3 regions of the Paenalkalicoccus suaedae genome follow, and region 3 is predicted to be linked to each of the others. Evidence: riboswitches for the same ligand, from Rfam matches in the RefSeq annotation. Region 3 holds a riboswitch; each other region holds the start of a gene.
What was found. Region 3 has a riboswitch for S-adenosylmethionine ahead of FLK61_RS02970 (Fur-regulated basic protein FbpA). Riboswitches for the same ligand answer to the same signal wherever they lie in the genome.

Region 1: it holds a riboswitch for S-adenosylmethionine, as region 3 does, so the genes downstream of both, FLK61_RS15090 (methionine ABC transporter ATP-binding protein) here and FLK61_RS02970 (Fur-regulated basic protein FbpA) in region 3, are expected to answer to the same signal.
Region 2: it holds a riboswitch for S-adenosylmethionine, as region 3 does, so the genes downstream of both, FLK61_RS09505 (LLM class flavin-dependent oxidoreductase) here and FLK61_RS02970 (Fur-regulated basic protein FbpA) in region 3, are expected to answer to the same signal.

What each region holds. Positions count from the first base shown of each region.
Region 1 is NZ_CP041372.2:2,803,940-2,810,557, forward strand. It holds gene sufC (Fe-S cluster assembly ATPase SufC) at 1-540, opposite strand, end outside; gene FLK61_RS20090 (YuzK family famiily protein) at 893-1,024, opposite strand; gene FLK61_RS15080 (MetQ/NlpA family ABC transporter substrate-binding protein) at 1,604-2,554, opposite strand; gene FLK61_RS15085 (methionine ABC transporter permease) at 2,586-3,269, opposite strand; gene FLK61_RS15090 (methionine ABC transporter ATP-binding protein) at 3,262-4,287, opposite strand; SAM riboswitch class I at 4,436-4,543, opposite strand; gene FLK61_RS15095 (MFS transporter) at 4,663-5,913, opposite strand.
Region 2 is NZ_CP041372.2:1,766,366-1,772,983, reverse strand. It holds gene FLK61_RS09515 (ABC-F family ATP-binding cassette domain-containing protein) at 1-255, shown strand, start outside; gene FLK61_RS09510 (acyl-CoA dehydrogenase family protein) at 628-1,755, opposite strand; SAM riboswitch class I at 1,905-2,006, shown strand; gene FLK61_RS09505 (LLM class flavin-dependent oxidoreductase) at 2,092-3,477, shown strand; gene FLK61_RS09500 (methionine ABC transporter ATP-binding protein) at 3,489-4,523, shown strand; gene FLK61_RS09495 (methionine ABC transporter permease) at 4,489-5,151, shown strand; gene FLK61_RS09490 (MetQ/NlpA family ABC transporter substrate-binding protein) at 5,166-5,984, shown strand; gene FLK61_RS09485 (SbcC/MukB-like Walker B domain-containing protein) at 6,224-6,618, opposite strand, start outside.
Region 3 is NZ_CP041372.2:487,315-493,932, forward strand. It holds partial or broken gene FLK61_RS02945 (M20 family metallopeptidase) at 1-750, opposite strand, end outside; gene FLK61_RS02950 (MetQ/NlpA family ABC transporter substrate-binding protein) at 753-1,619, opposite strand; gene FLK61_RS02955 (methionine ABC transporter permease) at 1,633-2,295, opposite strand; gene FLK61_RS02960 (methionine ABC transporter ATP-binding protein) at 2,285-3,310, opposite strand; gene FLK61_RS02965 (YezD family protein) at 3,407-3,559, opposite strand; gene FLK61_RS02970 (Fur-regulated basic protein FbpA) at 3,556-3,708, opposite strand; SAM riboswitch class I at 3,774-3,876, opposite strand; SAM riboswitch class I at 3,945-4,048, opposite strand; gene FLK61_RS02975 (AAA family ATPase) at 4,217-5,482, shown strand; gene FLK61_RS02980 (PH domain-containing protein) at 5,659-6,009, shown strand; gene FLK61_RS02985 (hypothetical protein) at 6,107-6,412, shown strand; gene FLK61_RS02990 (hypothetical protein) at 6,470-6,607, shown strand.

The DNA.
Region 1 (6,618 bases), 1.7 Mb from region 3:
GATATCAAGACCAGAGTCAATCTCATCTAAAATAGCAATCTTTGGCTCAAGCATAAGAAGCTGAAGAATTTCGTTACGCTTCTTTTCTCCACCAGAGAAGCCTTCGTTTAGATAACGGTGCTGGAACGACTGATCCATATCTAACGTGCTCATCTTGTCGTCGATCTTACGGATAAATTGCATAAGAGAAACCTGCTCGCCCTCTTCTTTGTCTGCATTCATTGCAGAACGAATGAAGTCTGCGTTTGTTACTCCAGCAATTTCAGATGGATACTGCATCGCTAGGAATAGACCAGCACGTGCGCGCTCATCTACTTCCATCTCGAATAGGTCTTCCCCATTTAATGAAGCGTCTCCAGACGTTACTTCATACTTGGGGTGTCCCATTAGAGCAGATGCTAATGTAGACTTACCAGTTCCGTTCGGTCCCATGATCGCGTGAATTTCTCCACCGTTCACTTCAATTCCGAATCCCTTTAAAATTTCTTTTTCTTCAATAGATACATGAAGATCATTTACGGTCAAATTAGGCTTAGTCATGAATCATACCTCCAGTTGATTTTGAAAGTTAGATAAAAAACATGTTATAGTATAACATGTGAATCTTTTTATAGATTCTCAATTTATTCTCATTCTAATCTTATTACAAACGAAAAAACAGTTCAAGGAAAATACACAAATCTTTTCAGGAATATAGATTTTATGATAATCTCAACGTCTTTCCGCATGGTGAATACGACTTGATCACGTTCACTCTCTCAATGTGACATGAATGCAATTCTCAATAACCGAACATTTTTCGATTCTAATTGAGAATGAATCTTAATTAAAAACAGGATGAAAGGGTACCCGATTTCGGGTACCCTTTATCTGTTCTCTATTATATAGGTCTTTATCCTTGATGTAAACGTTCGGCAATTTCCTTCGTCTCCGCATACTCTTTATCGCGCTGTTGCTCCACTTTTAAAATGTTATCAAGCTTACTGCCATACTCCTCATATCCCATTCCATGAGATAGTTGCATTGCCTTTTCCATTTCACTCGTGTGTTTCGCCTCGATATTATGGATAATGAATCAATTCCCTTCTCGTTATAATGTACAGAAGCTATCATACCATGCAGGTACCGAGCTACCTATTACCGCCTACTGGCAAATAATCTGACAATAGCTGCTGATGGTAGTTCTCTACCCCTCACGTCTTTTATAGAAACAATTTTGGCGTAATTTCTCCATATAACGAGCAGATCACAACCTTCAGCTTAGATTTGGAAGGAAAAGGTTTTATGCAAATGTAAATTAGTGGTTTTTAGTTTCACCTTTTTAATATGTAGTTATTATTTTTAGCTTTATTTGCGCGTCCTGCTGACACTTCGTTTGTTCTTCCTTCTCTCCTTTGCGCTTCCTTAGACCTTGTTTGCTCGTTCTCAAGCCTTGCTTGTTCTCCCTTCTATTTACCTTTGAATGTCCACGCACCACCTCATATATTCTTCCGGCTTTCATTTACTCCTGCTTCTCTTTTAACCTTCCGCCACACAAAATCGCTGAACAAAAAAACAACCTCGCTAGGATAAAGATCCTAACGAGGTTGCTGCATACTATTTTTTATTGCTCTGCAGGTACTACTGCGTTGTTGTATTCTTCAAGGATGAAGTCACGTACTTCGTCAGATAGTAATACATCTACAAGAGTTTGAACGCGTGGATCATCTTCGTCACCGCTGTTTACAGCAATTACGTTTACGTATGGGTTCTCAGAATCTCCAGCTTCAATTGCGATAGAATCTTCTAATGGGTTTAACCCTGCATCAAGTGCATAGTTAGAGTTAATTAAAATCGCGTCACCTTCGTTATTTTCGAAAGCCGTTGGTAGAAGAGCTGCTTCTACGTTATCTTGGAAGTTAAAATTGTTTGGATTTTCTTCAATATCATCTAAAGTTGCGTTAATGCCAACGCCCTCTGCTAAAGTGATAAGTCCTTCTTCTTCAAGAAGTCGTAGAATACGACCGTGGTCAGCTACCGAGCTTGACATAATGATGTCCGCTCCTTCAGGAAGCTCTTCTAGTGTTGCGTAATCTTGAGAGTAGATACCGATTGGCTCGATGTGAATTCCACCAGCGTTAACGAAATCATAGCCAAATTCTTCGATTTGAGACTCAAGATAAGGAATGTGCTGGAAGTAGTTTGCATCCAGTTCGCCTTCGTTTAATGCTTGGTTAGGAAGAATGTAGTCGTTGAAAGATTGAATCTCAAGCTCTACACCTTGCTCTGCTAATAGAGGCGCAGCAAATTCTAAGATTTCTGCGTGAGGTACGTTAGACGCACCTACCACAAGTGTTCCTAAATCTTCTGATGCTTCACCGTTTGCATTGTTCTCTGCCGGCTCGTTTGTATTGTCTTCAGCTGGCTCATTCGCTGCATTGTTTTCTGCAGTGTCGTTCACGTTATTTGCTGGTGCGTTCTCTACGTTTGTATCGTTTGCGTCGTTCCCTCCGCAAGCCGCTAAGAATGCTACTGATAATGATGCTACTCCTGCTACCTGTAGTGCTTTTTTCATGGATAAATCCCCCTTAAAAAGTGTTGTAAGCTTATCGCTTATCAATTTTATTCGTTAAATAATCGCCAATAAACTGAAGAATAAAGACGATTATTAGGACGATAATCGTTGCAACAATCGTAATCTCTGGATTGTTTCGTTGGAAACCATCGCGGAATGCGAGGTCACCTAGTCCACCCGCTCCAATAACCCCTGCCATTGCGGTATAACTGACAAGCGCAATCGCTGTTACAGTAATACCAGATACTAAGGCTGGCATGGATTCAGGTAGTAAAACCTTCATAATAATTTGTCCATTAGAAGCTCCCATTGATTTAGAGGCTTCAATAACTCCCTTATCTATTTCACGGAGCGCAATCTCTACCATTCGTGCGTAGAATGGTGCTGCTCCTATAATAAGCGCTGGTAGTGCGGCGGAGGGACCTAAGAATGTCCCTAAAATAGTTCGTGTAAATGGAATTAATAAGACAATTAAAATGATAAACGGAATCGATCTAAAAATATTTACATAAGCACCGATCACAAAGTTTATTACTTTATTTTGCCAAAGTTGTCCTCGACTCGTTAAGAAGAGAAGCAGCCCTAACATAATCCCTAATACAAATGTAACTACGAGTGCAATAAGAGACATATACAGTGTCTCAAGCGTTGCATCCCACATGTTCTCCCAGTTTACATCACCTAAAAATACAGATCCTAGTAAAAAGTTAGCCATGGTGGATCACCTCCACGTCTACTTTTTGCTCTTGGATAAACGCAATAGCTCCATCAACCTGGCTCTTGTCACCTGACATACTGATGAATAGAGAACCGTAAGGACCGTTTTGCGTTTGCGAGATCTTTCCTTGCAAAATACTAATGGAGACATCAAATTTACGAACAACGTCCGTAATGAGTGGTCGCTGTGCTTCTCCGCCTACAAATGTAAGCTGTAGCACGTGCCCAATCCCATCCTCTTTAAAGAGGTGGTTGATTGCTTCTTCTGTCTCTTCAGGCTCAGTAACCTGCTTGACGAATTCCTTTGTCATTGCCTGCTGTGGTTTGCGGAAGACATCCAATACAGGACCTCTTTCTACAATTTTACCTTGCTCCATTACGGCAACCTGGTGACAAATCTTCCGGATAACGTGCATCTCGTGTGTGATGAGCACGATCGTTAATCCGAGCTTTTTATTAATATCCGTTAGTAGCTCTAAAATAGAGTCTGTTGTCTTCGGATCAAGTGCCGATGTCGCTTCGTCACATAATAGCACCTGAGGATTGTTGGCTAGTGCTCGCGCAATACCGACGCGCTGCTTTTGCCCTCCAGATAGCTGAGATGGATAGGATCCCCCTCTACCTTCTAGTCCTACAAGCTTAATGAGCTCATCGACTCTCTTCTTCTGATCAACCTTTGAGACCCCTTTAATCTCTAGAGGAAACGCAATGTTCTCTTCGACAGTTCGTGACCATAAGAGATTAAAATGCTGGAAGATCATCCCGATCTCCTGTCTTGCTTGTCTGAGCTGTCTTTTAGAAAGCTTATTCATTTCTTTCCCAGCAACCGATACAGTACCGGATGTTGGTGCCTCAAGCATATTTAGCAGTCGAATAAGGGTACTTTTACCTGCACCACTGTAGCCAATGATGCCGTAGATTTCGCCTTTATCGATCGTTAAATCAATATTATCGACAGCTGTCACATTTCCGTCACGAGTACGGAATGTCTTTGCTATTTTTGATAAAGTAATCAACGTCGTCCATCCTTCCACAATAACTGTAATCAATATTCGTTTAACGCATAGACGCGTCAACCGAATAAAAAAATCCTCGTAAGGATACGAAAAAACCCTTCTGTCATATAGATGAACAGAAGGGTTTACTTAAAAGTAAAAAGCCTTCCTCTCATCTTTCAAAGCACACGCTTTGTTGGAATTGGCACCTTCCAAGCGAATGCTTGATGGTTGCCGGGTTTCATAGGGCCAGTCCCTCCACCTCTCTGGATAAGAAGATATCTTTATTCGTTTATTAGTCTGATATGGATATTATCATTCCCTATTCGTTCTGTCAACAAAAAACATCGTTCGTTTTCAGAAATGTGTCTACGCTTTTCCTACGAGGTTTCTCCCCTAAGAAGTGGGCTTATTATGACGGAAGACAAGGAAGAAATACGTCGTGCCTAAAATATACAGTCCTGCGGTGATACTAAACACGATTGCATAGCCGTTGTAAGCGCCATAGACCAGGACAATCGTGGTCGAAACTGGACCCATGACCGCCCAGCCGAGCTGGAATACCGCTTGACCAACAGAATTCGCGAGGCCCTTGATCGAATCATCGACGCTCCGCATCATCAGAGACATCTGAATCGGATTCCCGGCGTTCATCAGCGCTTGTCTGAATAGGAAGCCAAACACTGCAAGCCAGAGCTGCTCCGTAAAGGCAGTAATAAGCAAGAACGGAATTGACATGAGCTGCAGAAGCACAACGGCCCGCACCTCACCAAGCCGCTTCACTACCGCCGGTCCGATCATCATCGCAATCGCCGTCATCAGCTGTCCAGACGAGAGAATCAGTCCGACAGACGTATACGACGCATCAAATCGATCGACAAAATATAAGTTCAAATACGGAATCACGAGCCCTGATCCAAAGCCAATAATAATCTGCGCCACCGCAAACAGCATAATAATTTTAAGCCCTTTCCGATTCGTTTGAAAAAGTTGGCGGAAGGATTTCTTCTGAACATTCGCTGTTCGAATCTTGCGCTCTTCGCGGATTTTTGTAATTGGAATAATCGCAGCTATATAAAACGTTGCTCCAATTAATAATGTCAATCGGATACTCCAAAGCTCCGATACTTGGAAGAGAAAAATGAAGAAATCACTTAACGAGCCTCCAAGTAAATTTCCGATAACATTTGCAATCATAATGACGGCAAAGTTAAAGCTGAACAAATGAACGCGCTGCTTTTCCGTTGAGTTTTCAGCAAGTAAGGGAATGGCTGTGACTTGAATAAAGGCCATGAAGAGTCCCGTCATGAACGCTCCGCTTAGGAGAAGGGACTCAGCCCCCACCATCGCGCGCACGAAGAGACTGACTCCTGCAAAAATGGTGCCTATTAAAATGATTTTTTTACGGCCCGTTCGGTCACTAAGGATACCAATAGGTAATAAAGTGATCGCAGTTGCGGTTGCCTGCATGGCGATGACGGACCCGTTTGTTTGATCATTAAAGCCGAGCTCTCGTATGTAGTAGTTGTAGATGATCATAAAGATGCCCATCCCGATGTTTACGAGGATGGAGCTTAGTAAGAATAAACGGACGTTTTTGTTGTACTGTTTAAATTGGTCGCGCCAATCACCAGCTAGTGATCCCATTGTTGCCTCCTGTGCTATGTTTATCGAATTAGTTCGTCTCTCTAAATAATAAGGTAGTTTTGGGATTTTGTATAGCTTGGATGTGAAGTGTCAACTAGTTAAATACAAATACCTTCTCAGCTCTTCGAGCTGAAATTGCTGGAGTGCTAACTAGTTTAAATCTTCTCTCCGAGTTGTCAGCCCTCCGGACACTCTACGACATCCATAGGGCCGGTCTTTGAGCTTCCTCGTCGGCAGGACTCGACTGTCGTCTCCTCCTAAGCGCCTCCTGTGGGATCTCAAAAACCTCTTTCCCCTATGGATTGTCTCCGAATGTCCTCCGGGTCTGCCAGCTCTGCGTTTGATTTAAAAAAGGCATAGATAAAGAGCCTTTCTCTTTGTTGAAAAGCTTTTCTTTTTAAGTATATGGTTGTAGATAAGTGACTTTTTAGCAATGAAGATTTTTATGTACCGTATAAAAAATAAATGTACCGTATTCGGAATGAATGTACCGTATTCGGAATGAATGTACGTTGAGGCTTATTTTCTTTAGGAAATGTACGCTGTGCGAGATTTATGTACCGTATAAAATATTTATGTACCATATACAAGAGAAATGTACCGTGAGCAAGAATTGCTCTAACACAACGTTTGTGCAATTTAAGAACTTTTCACTTTGATACTATGGTTTAGATCTTGCATTCTATTCTGCTAAGATCGGCTTTT
Region 2 (6,618 bases), 1.3 Mb from region 3:
CTCTCTAAGATGATGCTAAGCGGATCTAACGTACTTCTACTAGACGAGCCAACAAACCACTTAGACTTAGAGTCCATTACAGCACTTAACAATGGACTTATCCAGTTTAAAGGTGTGTTAATGTTTGCTTCTCATGACCACCAGTTCAACCAGTCGATTGCAAATCGCATCATCGATATTCAAGATGAAGGTGTTATCGATAAAGAAATGACGTATGATGAGTACGTTGCTTCAAAGCTACAAACGACGAAGTAAGTTACCATTTGGCCCGTCTCCTAATTGGAGACGGGTTTTTGTATGTGGACAGAAAGATTATTTTGTCCAAACTTTGTGATGAATATCAAGTGGTTAATTCGAAACGAGGAGCGATTAATTGGTGAATTGCTTTGATTATCCGCTTTTACCTTTCGATTATCCGCTTTCCCCCTTTGGTTATCCGAAAATGCGATTCGGTAACCAGACAACCGAATCGAGCGGCATGTTATCTCAACTGCAAGTGACTCTCATCTACACCCGCGCGAATATCTTCCTTCCTCACGCTAAAACACCTAACATCTAATGACCAAATTCTTTTACCTTCACAAAAAAAGATAGAAGCCATCAAACTAGCTTCTACCCTCTTTAAAACTATTTTAATATATTTTTACCTAATTGACTGATCACTAAATCTTCTGCTGGCGGATTGTGAAGACCTGCTCGGACATCTCTAAAATGTCGTTGTAAAGGACAGCTTTGAGATAAGCTTTTTGCACCTACGACCTTCATAGCCAAATCCACGATGATATTCGCTTTCTCCGTAACAATTTTTTTAGTAGCTCCTAAGTCGCCGCGAAGATCATCTCTAGATTGAAGATCTGTCTCCTCCCATTTTCTCGCAGTAGCATGAAGTAAGGTCTCTGCCTCAAACAAAGCAAGCTCGATCTCTCCGAACTTACGCTGGACTTCTGGAACTTCTGCGATAGGATGTGGCAACGTTGAAGGCTGATAAGAATTAGCAAACTCTTTCGCATACGCTCGCGCAGCCTTAGCGACTCCTAAATATACAGCCGGAACGAGTAGGTACCATCCGCGCGGTTTAGGACTCGTTAAAGCCTCCGTTTTAAGTAACGCATCTTCCTCTACGAAAACGTCCGTCAACACCAAATCGTCGCTTCTCGTCGCGCGCATACTAACACTATCCCACGTCTCCTCAATCGTTACGCCAGGTTTTGTCATATCGATGACAAAAAAGCCCTTCTCTCCTGTCTCCTTAACGGTTGCAGAAATCACCGCGTAGTCTAATGCTTTGGCGAATGAGGTAAACGTTTTGGTTCCATTAATGACCCACCCTGAGTCACGCCTCGCAGCACTAACAGTAGGCGCACCTCCTCTTGCTGGGCTCCCAGTTGCCTTCTCCGTTTGGGCGAGATTAAGTAGCACCTGCTCTTTGGCGATCGTCGTAAGTAACTTCTCTGTCTTAGGAGAAATACTATCCTCCGATAATTCTAAACAGTAGCCAGCATGCCATCCGAAGGAGAGAGCTGTTGGCGCGTCCCCTTCAGCTAGCGTCGTCAAAATTTCAAGCATTGGTACTAACGTTAACCCATGGCCACCTACCCTCTCTGACACTGTCATGGACAAAAAGAATGCATTCTTTAAATCACGTATATTTTCTTCAGGTAGCATCGCAGATTCATCGTAAAATGCTGCTCGATCTGCAAATTTTTCTTTTAATATGTGTGCCTCTTCTATAAGTTGAGTCGTTTTGATCGACATGATTATGCCCCCTATTCGAGTTGAATGAGACTAATAGTACGTGACGAAGAAAATTCTGTCAATGACAAACTATTTTGAAAAACCCTGTTGACAGATCGGAGATGTGAGAGTAAAGTGAACACCATCAACTTCATAAAAAACCCAATTTTTTCTTATCCAGAGAGGTGGAGGGACTGGCCCTTTGATACCTCGGCAGCGTGCAACTTTGCGGCGTGCCAATTCCAGCAGGCGTATTGCCTGGAAGATGAGAAAAGCGGATCTGCGTAAATGCGCCTGCTTTTTTCATGATGAAAAAGGCAGGCGCATTTTTATTTTATTTTAGGAGGCCAACACACAATGACAAAACAATTACGACTAAACGCGTTTGACATGAATAGTGCGATGCATAATTCTCACGGGTTATGGAAGCACCCTGAGAACAAACGTCAAGATAGCTATAAAGATATTTCCTATTGGACAGATCTTGCTAAACTACTCGAAAAAGGAAAGTTTGACGCTATCTTTTTTGCAGACGTCGTTGGCGTTTATGATGTGTACCAACAAAGTAAAGCACCATCCATCAAACAAGCGATGCAAGTACCTATAAATGACCCTGCCCTCCTAGTTTCAGCAATGGCATCGGTCACGAAACACCTTTCCTTTGCCGTCACCGTTAGCACTACCTACGAGCACCCATTTTCAAACGCAAGACGATTCTCTACGCTCGATCATTTAACAAATGGTCGCGTTGCATGGAATATCGTCACCTCCTACTTGCCCAATGCAGCAAGAAACTTCGGACTTGAGGGTCTGATCAAGCACGATGAGCGCTACGATATTGCGGACGATTATTTAGACACCTCCTATAAGCTTTGGGAAACGAGCTGGGAGGATGATGCGATTGTGAACGATCGTCAAGCCGATGTGTACATTGATCCTGATAAGGTGCACGAAATTAATCATGAAGGTCCTTACTTTAAGGTTGAGGGTCCTCACTTGTCAGAGCCATCTCTGCAACGAACACCTGTCTTATTCCAGGCTGGCACTTCTGCCCGTGGTCGAGACTTTGCCGCGAAGCACGCAGAATGTATTTTTGTCGGTGGGCCGACTCCGGCTAAAGTTAAAGAGCTCGTAGCAGATTTAAAAACGCGCGTCGAAGCTCATGGACGAAAGCGCGAGGACGTACTTATCTTCTCGTTCTTGTCTGTCATTGTTGCAGAATCCAAAGTGGATGCCGAGCAAAAGCTAGAGGAATATAATCAGCACTGGAGTTCGCTAGCCGCTAAAGCGCAGTTTGGCGCTAGTGGCTATGACATCGCAGAATTCGAAGACAAAGATCCCGATGATATTTTTAGCTATGATAAACCAACTGAGGGTGGTCACTATAAAGCTGCCACCTTAACGAAGGATAACGCAAAGGCTCTGACAGTTGGCGAAGCATTAAAACGCTTCGATGGTATTACTAATCAAGTTATCGTAGGGGACCCTGATCATGTTGCAGCCGAAATACAGACGCTCTTTACTGAGTCCGATGTCGACGGATTTAATTTAAATCACTTTGTTACTCCAAGTGACCTCGAGGATTTTGTCTCATTAGTCGTGCCAAAACTGCAGGCTTCAGGAATTTACAAACAGGATTACGCGGAGGGCACGTTTAGAAAAAAGCTATTTCCTCACCTAGGAAACAAGCTTCCTGATACTCACCGCGCAAAATCATTTAAACACGAACAGGCATTAAGCTAAGGAGGAGCGATATGATACAGCTAGATCACGTGACTAAAAAGTACGGGGATAAGAATGATATCGTAGCAGTCGATGACGTGAGCCTCCGCATTGAGAAGGGCTCCATCTGTGGGATCGTCGGCTACAGCGGTGCAGGTAAAAGTACGTTACTACGTTGCTTAAATTATTTAGAAGTACCATCAAGCGGCGAAGTATCTATAGATGGCGTAGAGCTACATACGTTATCCAAAAGCGAGCTTCGAAAAACGCGACAATCAATCGGCATGATTTTTCAGCATTTTAATCTACCAAGCTCAAGATCTGTTTCTCAAATCGTTAATTTTGCGCTTAAAGCTAGTGGCTACGAGAAAAAGCTACGCAAACAGCGTATTCGAGAGCTTCTTGCGCTCGTTGGTCTTGCAGATAAAGAGAACGCCTACCCCAGTCAGCTAAGTGGTGGACAAAAGCAGCGTGTGAGTATTGCGAGAGCTCTTGCTAACGATCCAAGTATTTTACTTTGCGACGAGGCAACCTCTGCCCTTGATCCAAAAACGACGCAGTCTATTTTAGCTCTATTAAAAGAGTTGAATCAAAAGCTCCAGTTAACGATCGTCCTTATTACGCATGAGGTGGAAGTAGTAAAAGAGATTTGTGATACGTGTGTGATTATGGAGCGTGGGCAAATCATTGAGTCTGGGAACACCTACGACGTCTTTGCCAATCCTAAAGAGGAGCTAACAGCCTCCTTCATTGATACCGTTCTACATTTTTCTCTCCCAGAAAAGCTTGTGAATGAATTAACAGGTCATGTCATTAAATTAACCTTTAGAGGCCATTTAGCCTCTGAGGCAATCGTCTCGACGATGCTTCAAACCTTTAAAGTAAAGGGGAATATTTTGCACGGGAAGGTCGAGTATATCCAAGATAAGCCGCTTGGCGTATTCATTATGGAGCTTCAAGGTGATGCGCATGAGATTCGTCGAGCTGTGACGTATTTAGAAAATCAGGTAAGTAAAACGGAGGTGATTGCGAATGGACTCGATTCTACAGCTTTTGCCAGAGCTTAACGCAGCTTTCCTTGAAACATTATTAATGGTCGGTATTTCTCTCTCAGCCGCCTTCTTTTTAGGGTTACCTCTTGGGATTCTGCTTTATGTGACGGATCGAGGGCTAATCTTAGAAAACTCTTGGGTGCGCCAAGGTGCTGGCGTGGTTGTTAACTTAATTAGGTCTATTCCTTTTATCATTCTGTTAGTATTTTTAATCCCATTTACGCACTTTTTACTAGGGACAACGATTGGTCCAGTAGCTGCATCCGTCGCCCTATCCGTTGCAGCGATTCCTTTTTACGCTCGCATCGTGGAGAGCGCCGCTCGTGACATTGATCCTGGCGTCATTGAAGCAGCTGTTGCAACCGGCGCCTCTCCATGGCTTATCATCCGAGACATTATTTTACCTGAAATGACGCCAACTCTCATTACTGGTCTCACGATAACCGCTGTCAGCTTAATTAGTTATTCTGCGATGGCTGGCACGATTGGTGGAGGTGGCGTTGGTGACCTAGCGATCCGATACGGCTACTACCGTTATGATAATGTCATCATGTTCACAACGATTATCTTACTCGTTCTTCTTGTCCAACTTATCCAGTTTGGTGGAGATCGATTTGCGAAGCGTATATCTAAAAAATATTAAGGGAGCGATTATGGATGAAAAAATCACTACTACTTTTACCAACTGTTGCTACATTTTCTTTACTAGCAGCCTGTGGATCGGACGAATCAGAGGCGTCAAATGAATACGGGGAATTAACACTAGGCGCGACTATTCCTTACAGCGATATGTTAGAGGCCGGCGTAAAGCCGTATTTAGAGGACCTCGGCTACGAGGTTACCATCACCGAATTCACGGATTATATTCAACCAAACTTGTCACTTGACCGCGGCGACTTAGACGCCAACCTATTCCAGCACCTCGTGTATATGGAGGCGTTCGCTGAAGAACATAGTCTCGAGCTGCACGACGTCATAACCGTTCCAACAGCACCGATCGGCGTTTATTCCAATGTCTACGATTCCATTGACGACATCGAGCCCGGCAGCACAGTAGCACTAGCTAATGATCCAACCAATCTAGCCCGCGGTTTAACTGTTTTAAGAGATAATGGATTAATTGAGATTGATGACTCTGCCGATCCCCTTCGTGTGACAGAAAATGATGTAAAGGATAATCCACTTGATCTGAATTTTCATCCTGTAGAGGCCGCGCAGCTACCAAGAACGTTAGATTCGGTGGAGCTTGCAGCAGTTAATGGTAACTTTGCCATCTCTGCAGGCTTCGACCTAACAACAGCACTATTTAGAGATGAGATACCAGCTGATATCATCAACCGAGTTGTAGTCACAGAAGAGCGAGCTGACGAACAGTTCGTGAAAGACATCATTGCCGCAGTAGAATCCGATGAATTTAGGGAAGTAATCGAATCCGACTTCCAAGGCTTCCACCATCCAGACTGGATGAACGAGTAATTGTTAGAGAAAAGCCCCAATCACCTCTGTGATTGGGGCTTTTTTGTTATAGAGGTAGATGAGTCGCGTAACATGTGAAGATACGTTAAGTGCGTGTGATTCACTAGCATTTTCACGCGATTCCTGCTCCTTTTCGCGCAATCGCACGGTAAACTTGCGCAGTTCGCTCTCCAACTTGCGCGGAATCCCCCAACTCTCCGCAACTCTCCGCATCTTCCCCGCACATTCAACCAAATCCCCTACATCTCCTCTAACTTAACTGTCGTCCCTCTTCCTGATGCCTCACCAGGAGTCACGATTAACTTTCTCGGTAATCGTTCTCTAAGCTCTGGCACGTGGGAAATAACGCCAACGCTTAAGCGATCCGTATGCAGCTTCTCGAGTGCATGAATCACCGTTTCCAATAAATCAGGATCAAGTGTACCAAACCCTTCATCTAAAAAGAAGAATTCTAACGCATGCTGACCGTTGAGCTGGATGGACGTCGATAATGCTAGTGCTAATGCTAAAGACGTTAAAAATGTTTCTCCACCAGAAAGTGTTGTAACAGAGCGCTTTACACCACCATTCACATCGTCCCTCATGATAAATCCACCGGAGGAATCGACCTCTAATGCGTAGCGTCCGCGCGTTA
Region 3 (6,618 bases):
AACCTCTTCCCACGTCGTTGCCCGAATAAAGAAGCGGGCTGCGGCATAGTCTGGAATGATATTAGGAGCATCGCCACCGTGTGTGATAATCCCATGAATGCGAATCGTGCTTGCTAGCTGCTGACGCAGGGCATTGATGCCTGAGAATAGCTGAAGCACGCCGTCTAGCGCGTTTATCCCTTCTTCTGGTGAACCAGCCGCGTGGGCTGCACGACCGGTAAAGTGAAATTCTAAAGGATCTACTGCAAGTGTTGCGCCTGTTGTCCCTGTTTCTCTTGATGGATGAATCATTAAGGCTGCATCAATCTCATCGAAGAGTCCGGCTTTGACGAAGCTTGCTTTTGCGCTACCATTTGGTCCGCCTTCTTCGGCGGGAGTCCCGTAAACATAGACGGTGCCACCGGTTTGTTCCAGATCATCGGCTAGGGCAATTGCGGCTGCGACGGATGTTGTGCCGATAATATTATGACCGCACGCATGCCCAAGGCCTGGCAAGGCGTCATATTCTGCTAGAAACACGATGTTACGTCCTGGCTTTGAGCTTGATTTCTTCCCAATAAACCCTGTTTCATGACCGGCAATCGATGTTTCTACGTCGAAGCTCGCGTCTTTTAATAGTGTTACTAGTTCAGCAGCTGATTGTACCTCCTCATTTCCGATTTCGGAGTAACCATGAATCCGCTTAGCAGCCTCAATATACGTGTCCTTTTTCTGGTCAATTCTTGCTTTCAATTCGTCTCGGATCGCCATTATTATTGTCCCTCCTTTAAGTTTTGTACAAGCTCATCAAGTGTTTGCTGCAAATCCTCCTGTGGAATATCGACCACAATATTTCCTCCGTTAGAATCGTCGACAACAGCTTGGGCAATGTCTTCCTCTTGATAAATTTGAGCAATAGTATGGTAGGCTTCGTTGTCTTTCTCCTCTGCGCGTGTCGCAAAAACGTTAATATAAGGCGCTGCTTCGTCACTGTATGGATCATCGTGTACGAGTGCTTCGTCTAAGAAAATATCTGCCTGTGTGGCAATTCCACTATTGATAATAGAGCCGGCAACGTCAGGTAACACTCGTGGTGTTTGTTGCGCAACGACTAATACAAATTCTAGATTCTTTGGATTTTCCTCAATATCATCGACGGTCGGATAAAGCCCTACATCCTCACGAAGGGTGATTAAGCCTGCGCTCTCAAGCACTTTGAGGCCTCGTCCCGTATTAGCGGGGTCGTTTGGTAGCGCGATTTCGCCGCCATCAGGAATATCCTCGATTGACTCATGGTTGGTTGAGTATAGTCCAAGAGGTGCAATAACGGTAGAGCCGATTGGCGTGATCGTTTCATCGTACTCCGCGTTGTATTGGCTTAGGAAAGCTAAGTGCTGGAACGAGTTGAGATCAATCTCTCCATTCACAAGAGCCGTGTTAGGTAATGCGTAGTCTGCAAATTCGATTAGCTCGATATCGATACCTTCCTCTGCAGCACGGTCTGAAATTAAATTCCAGAACTGACCGTCTGCACCTGTTACGCCGATCGAGACTTCTATGCGGTCCTCCGATGCTTGTGATTCTCCACATGCTACTAGTAAAAGTGTAAGTGCCCCTGTTAAAAATGCTGCTTTTCTCATGATTAATCTCTCCCTATCTTCTTAAGAATTTTCGTGATAATTTGTTTCCGGCAAACTGTGCGATTTGTACTAAAATAATGAGTATAGCGACGGTGACAAACATGACAGACGCGTCAAAGCGATGGTAGCCGTAAGTCATGGCGAGGTCTCCTAAACCGCCACCCCCAACAATCCCTGCCATAGCAGAAAAGTCGATTAAGGCAACTGTCACAAAGGTTAGTCCCAAAATAAGTGGACCGAGTGTCTCTGGAATGAGGACACCATAAATAATTTGAAAAGGGGATGCACCCATTGCTTTTGCGGCTTCAATTAAGCCTGGATCAATCGCAACAAGGTTATTTTCCACAATGCGGGCGATCCCGAACGAAGCAGCAATTGTCATAGGAAAGATGGCTGCTGTCGTTCCAATCGTTGTACCCATTACCAATCTCGTTAAAGGTGTAATAGCGACGAGAAAGATAATAAACGGAATTGGGCGAATGATGTTGATTAACACATTGATGAAAAAGAATACGACTTTATTTTCTAAAATATTGTCCTCACGCGTGACATATAAGGTGAGACCGATCGCGACGCCGAAGATACTGGCGAAGGCGAGTGTGAAGAGGACCATCGTAATCGTCTCACCGGTCGCCTCCACAACCCTGAGCCAAAACGTACTCCAATCAACTCCCATGATTGATCACCTCCCGAATCTCGACGGTTGTTGCGAGCTCTTCTATGGCTCGCTGAACCGCGATTGGATCACCGATAAACTCGACAATTAAGTTGCCGTAAAGCTGATCCTGTAACTCATTGACACTGCCATAAGCAATATTAAAATCTAGATCGTACTTACGTGTAACCTTTGATAATAATGGTTGATTGGTTGATTCGCCTTTAAAAATGACCCGATAAAGAGGGTTAGTATGGCTATTGCGTAAATGCGTTAATAGCTTAATAGATAGTCGATCATTTAATACAGAGCTAATAAAATTCTTTGTCGTGGCTGTTTGTGGATTCGAAAAAACGTTGAATACATTTCCACTCTCAATCACGCGACCATTCTCCATGACTGCAACACGATCGCAAATCGTTTTAATCACGTGCATCTCGTGCGTGATGAGAAGAATTGTGATGCCGTATTCTTCATTCACCTTTTTTAATAAGCGAAGAATATCATCGGTTGTATCAGGATCAAGTGCAGACGTTGCTTCGTCACAGATAAGGAATTCCGGTGACGTGGCTAGCGCACGAGCAATGCCAACGCGTTGCTTTTGACCGCCAGACAGTTGCTCAGGATAATGATCGGCTTTGTCCTTTAATCCGACAAAGTCGAGCATGTCGTTGACGATGCGCGTCACTTCTCGTTTTGGTTTTCGTGCAAGTCGTAGTGGATAAGCAACATTGCCAAAAACCGTCCGTGACGAAAATAGGTTAAAGTTTTGAAAGATCATGCCGATTTGCTGACGTTGGCGACGAAGATCCCGTGGTTTTAATGACTGAATGTCTTGATCGCCAATGAGGATGCGACCTTTTGTTGGGCTTTCGAGTAAGTTAACGAGTCTAAGTAGCGTGCTTTTACCCGCTCCACTGAAGCCGATAATGCCAAATATTTCTCCTTTATTCACGGTCAAGGACACGTCATCGACGGCAAGGATGTCCTTTCCATTTGTGGTAAAGCTTTTTGTGACTTCATCGAATGTAATCAATGCATGTGCTCCTTTTTACTAAAAGTCTGCTGGGACGCAAAAAGGCACCTCCCCCTATGTGTTGGGGGTAGGTGCCTTCTGTCGTCAGATCAGCAGCTAGTTTGTTTTTTTCTGATTCGGAAATCGTTTTTTCTCGGTTACGTCTACCTGGGTGATTTCCCCATTGTGCACAGTTACTGTTACTGTGCCAAACTCAATTTGTTTTAAGACGGACTGGACATACGATTCTTTTGTGGTGCTCTCACTCATCGTAGGCGAACCTCCTCTGTTTGGTTTAGTGCTTGGCGTAATTCCTCCACCGTTAGCTCATATAGTTGTTGGTTACCGATCTTAAAGTGACCTGCTTCGAGCAACCGTGTAATGAGCTGTTGCTTTGTGCTTTCCTGTGAGGCATTCATGTTCTTTTCCTCCCTAGGTACGCAAAAAAGCCACTTCTTCGTCCGATAAGAAGCGGCAAACATGCGTCTTATCTGTCAGGCTTTCGCCTGCTGGATTTGGCACAGTGCTACAAGTAGCCTGCTGCCGAGGGTTCATTGGGCCAGTCCCTTCCCCTCTCTGGATAAGGTATTCAGTTTTCGATTCGAGCATATAAAAAAGCCCACTTCACAAGAAGAGGGTAGTTGACTACTATCTCTTCTTATCTTTGTAGCACAAACGCTACTGGACTTGGCACAGTACCGCATGCGGCCTGTTGCCGAGGCTTCGTAGGGCCAATCCCTCCGCCTCTCTGGATAAGAGTGTATGTGTTCGATTCGATAATCAGTACTCTATCTTAGTATCCTTAAAATGTCAACTGCTTATTGAGGAAAATCTTGAGAGAGTCGCACGAATGGAGAATCAAAACCCATATTCATGCTATTATGAGAGTACCAGCCAATTATACTTCCCATTTAAGGAGTGGTTACTATGGATTCGTTTCTCTTCAATAAGTCAAATACGCGAATAAAAGATATGATAAATTACAGAGAACATGCGGTTGCGCTTGAGGGTGTGAGTGAACACTTGTTTACTGAATTTGGACATACTTTCTATCAATTTTCTCTCCAAGAGGAACTTGTGGATATTTGGAAAGTGCTCCAAGATGATATTAAGCATAACGCGAACGTAGAATTTGTTACATATGTTTTTGAGTCAGTTGAAGCATTTAAGGTTACAACGGAGATAGAGGAAGATCGTCTGCGGGTAAACTCTAACCTGAATATTGATAATTCGGTTTACTACTATCCTGATTTTGAGGTTGCTCTAGTTAGAATTCCGATTTTTCGTGAGCATATGAACTATGAGCAAAGCTTCGTTTTTTCCACGTCACAAACAGCCGTCAAACGCTTCCTTCATTATGTATACAAACAAAATCGTATATATAGTAAGGCGCACATGTCTATGCTCATTGATACATTAAATGGAGTAGAGGAACGACGAGAACAAATTACAACAGCTGTATTAAGAGAAGATGTTTTATTAGAAGCAGGACTAAAAGAGGAAATTTATCGTTCTATCGATCAATTCTTTCTAGAGGATGGTTCCTTTTTTAAGACGTATGATATTCCTTATAAAAGAGGCATTTTACTATACGGGCACCCTGGAAACGGGAAGACTACGCTTGTTAAATCAATAGCAGGAAGTGTAGAGGCTCCTGTCGTGTACTGGCAGATTACAGAACACACATCGAGCTACACCGTAATGGAAGTATTCCAGAAGGTGGCGAAGTTAACGCCGATGGTACTTGTTATTGAAGACTTGGACTCGATGCCACTAGACGTACGTTCTGTATTTCTTAATACACTAGACGGATCAACATCTAAAGAAGGGGTCTTTTTAGTTGGTACAACAAACTATCCGGAGAAAATTGATCCTGCCTTAGTAAACCGTGCTGGTCGCTTCGATCGCTCGTATGAGCTGAAGCTTCCCGGCAAAGAGCTTCGAAGTCAGTACGCAAAAGTTAAACGTTTCGATCGTTTCTTAACCGAAGATCAAGTGGAGCTTTTAGTAGAAAAGACAGACGGGCTCTCATTTGCGCAATTAAATGAACTGTATACGTCAGCTGCACTCCAATGGCACTATGAAGAAAAGGTTGATATTGATGAATTGTGTAGTCAGTTACAAAATGATAATCGAAAAAAGAAGCGTGATGAGTGGAACGAGTCAAACCATGATCCGGTGGGGTTTTATTAAGAGGGTAAGGGTGAATGAGAGGAGTAGCGGTGCGTTTGATGCGTACTGTGAAACTCTTATTTTTGTTGGTTGAAAGCGCGCATGGGAACATGCAGAAATGGTGTTTAATCATGTAACGTACCGCGACCTCTTAACGACAAACAAGGCTAAGAGAAAGTAGAAGGAGGACGAAATGAATGAATTTTTTCAAAGGGGACAATAAATCAAAGCACCACGACCAAGTACAGGAATTCCTATTTGAAGGAGAAGAGCTCCACAGCACGTATGGGCTGATGGTTGATTTTGTGGCGTTGACGTCGCATCGCGTCTTATTTGTAGACCGTTCGATTATGTCGAAGTCGCGCTCTGTCGTAGTGACAATTCCATTTTCTAAAATAGAGGAAATTGCGATAGAGAAGACTGGGTTCCTATCCTTTTCAAACACAATCGAAATTGCAACAAAGTCTGGGAATCATCAGCTACAGTTCACGAAGGGGAGCGATGTGATGGGCTTTTATAAGGAGCTGTCGCAGCGGATCTGCGCATAACTTGCGTAAAATAATGGAATAATGAAAAAGTGGCTTTACAAAATGTGACAACATCACTATGATTAAGCTACTTTATCAAGAGGGAGGTGGCAGGAGGATGCTACGATTTATTGCGTTTATCATGATTATGAGCACACTACTCGTAGACCCGTTGAACGCACAAACGGCCACTGCCATCTCCTCGTCGGACGATAGCATCAGCGCATGGCTTATTGATGACGATCAAGAGGGTACGACCACCTCGAGATCGGACGATGCCAAATTATTTTCGCCACTAGAGGAGCAGGTAAGAGGGGAAGTCGTGGATGACGCTCACAAACTCCGCGAGCACCTCACTGCTGAGTGGAATGAAGCGTACAAAAAGGCAATTCGCATGTCCTACCTCGCGGAGAGCGCGCTCTAACTCACTCTTATCAAATTCGTTTTATATCCGACTTTGGTGAGAAAAGAGGGATGAGCGATGAGCCAGAAAAAAGACGATAAACCGTTTGACGACGGGTTCTCCGAAGCACTACGAGGACTTGGTATCGGGATGGTTATGATGATCGTATTCTTTTTACTGCTACACTTCGTGTTTGGCGTACAAGCTTTTGCGTAATAGAAATAGAG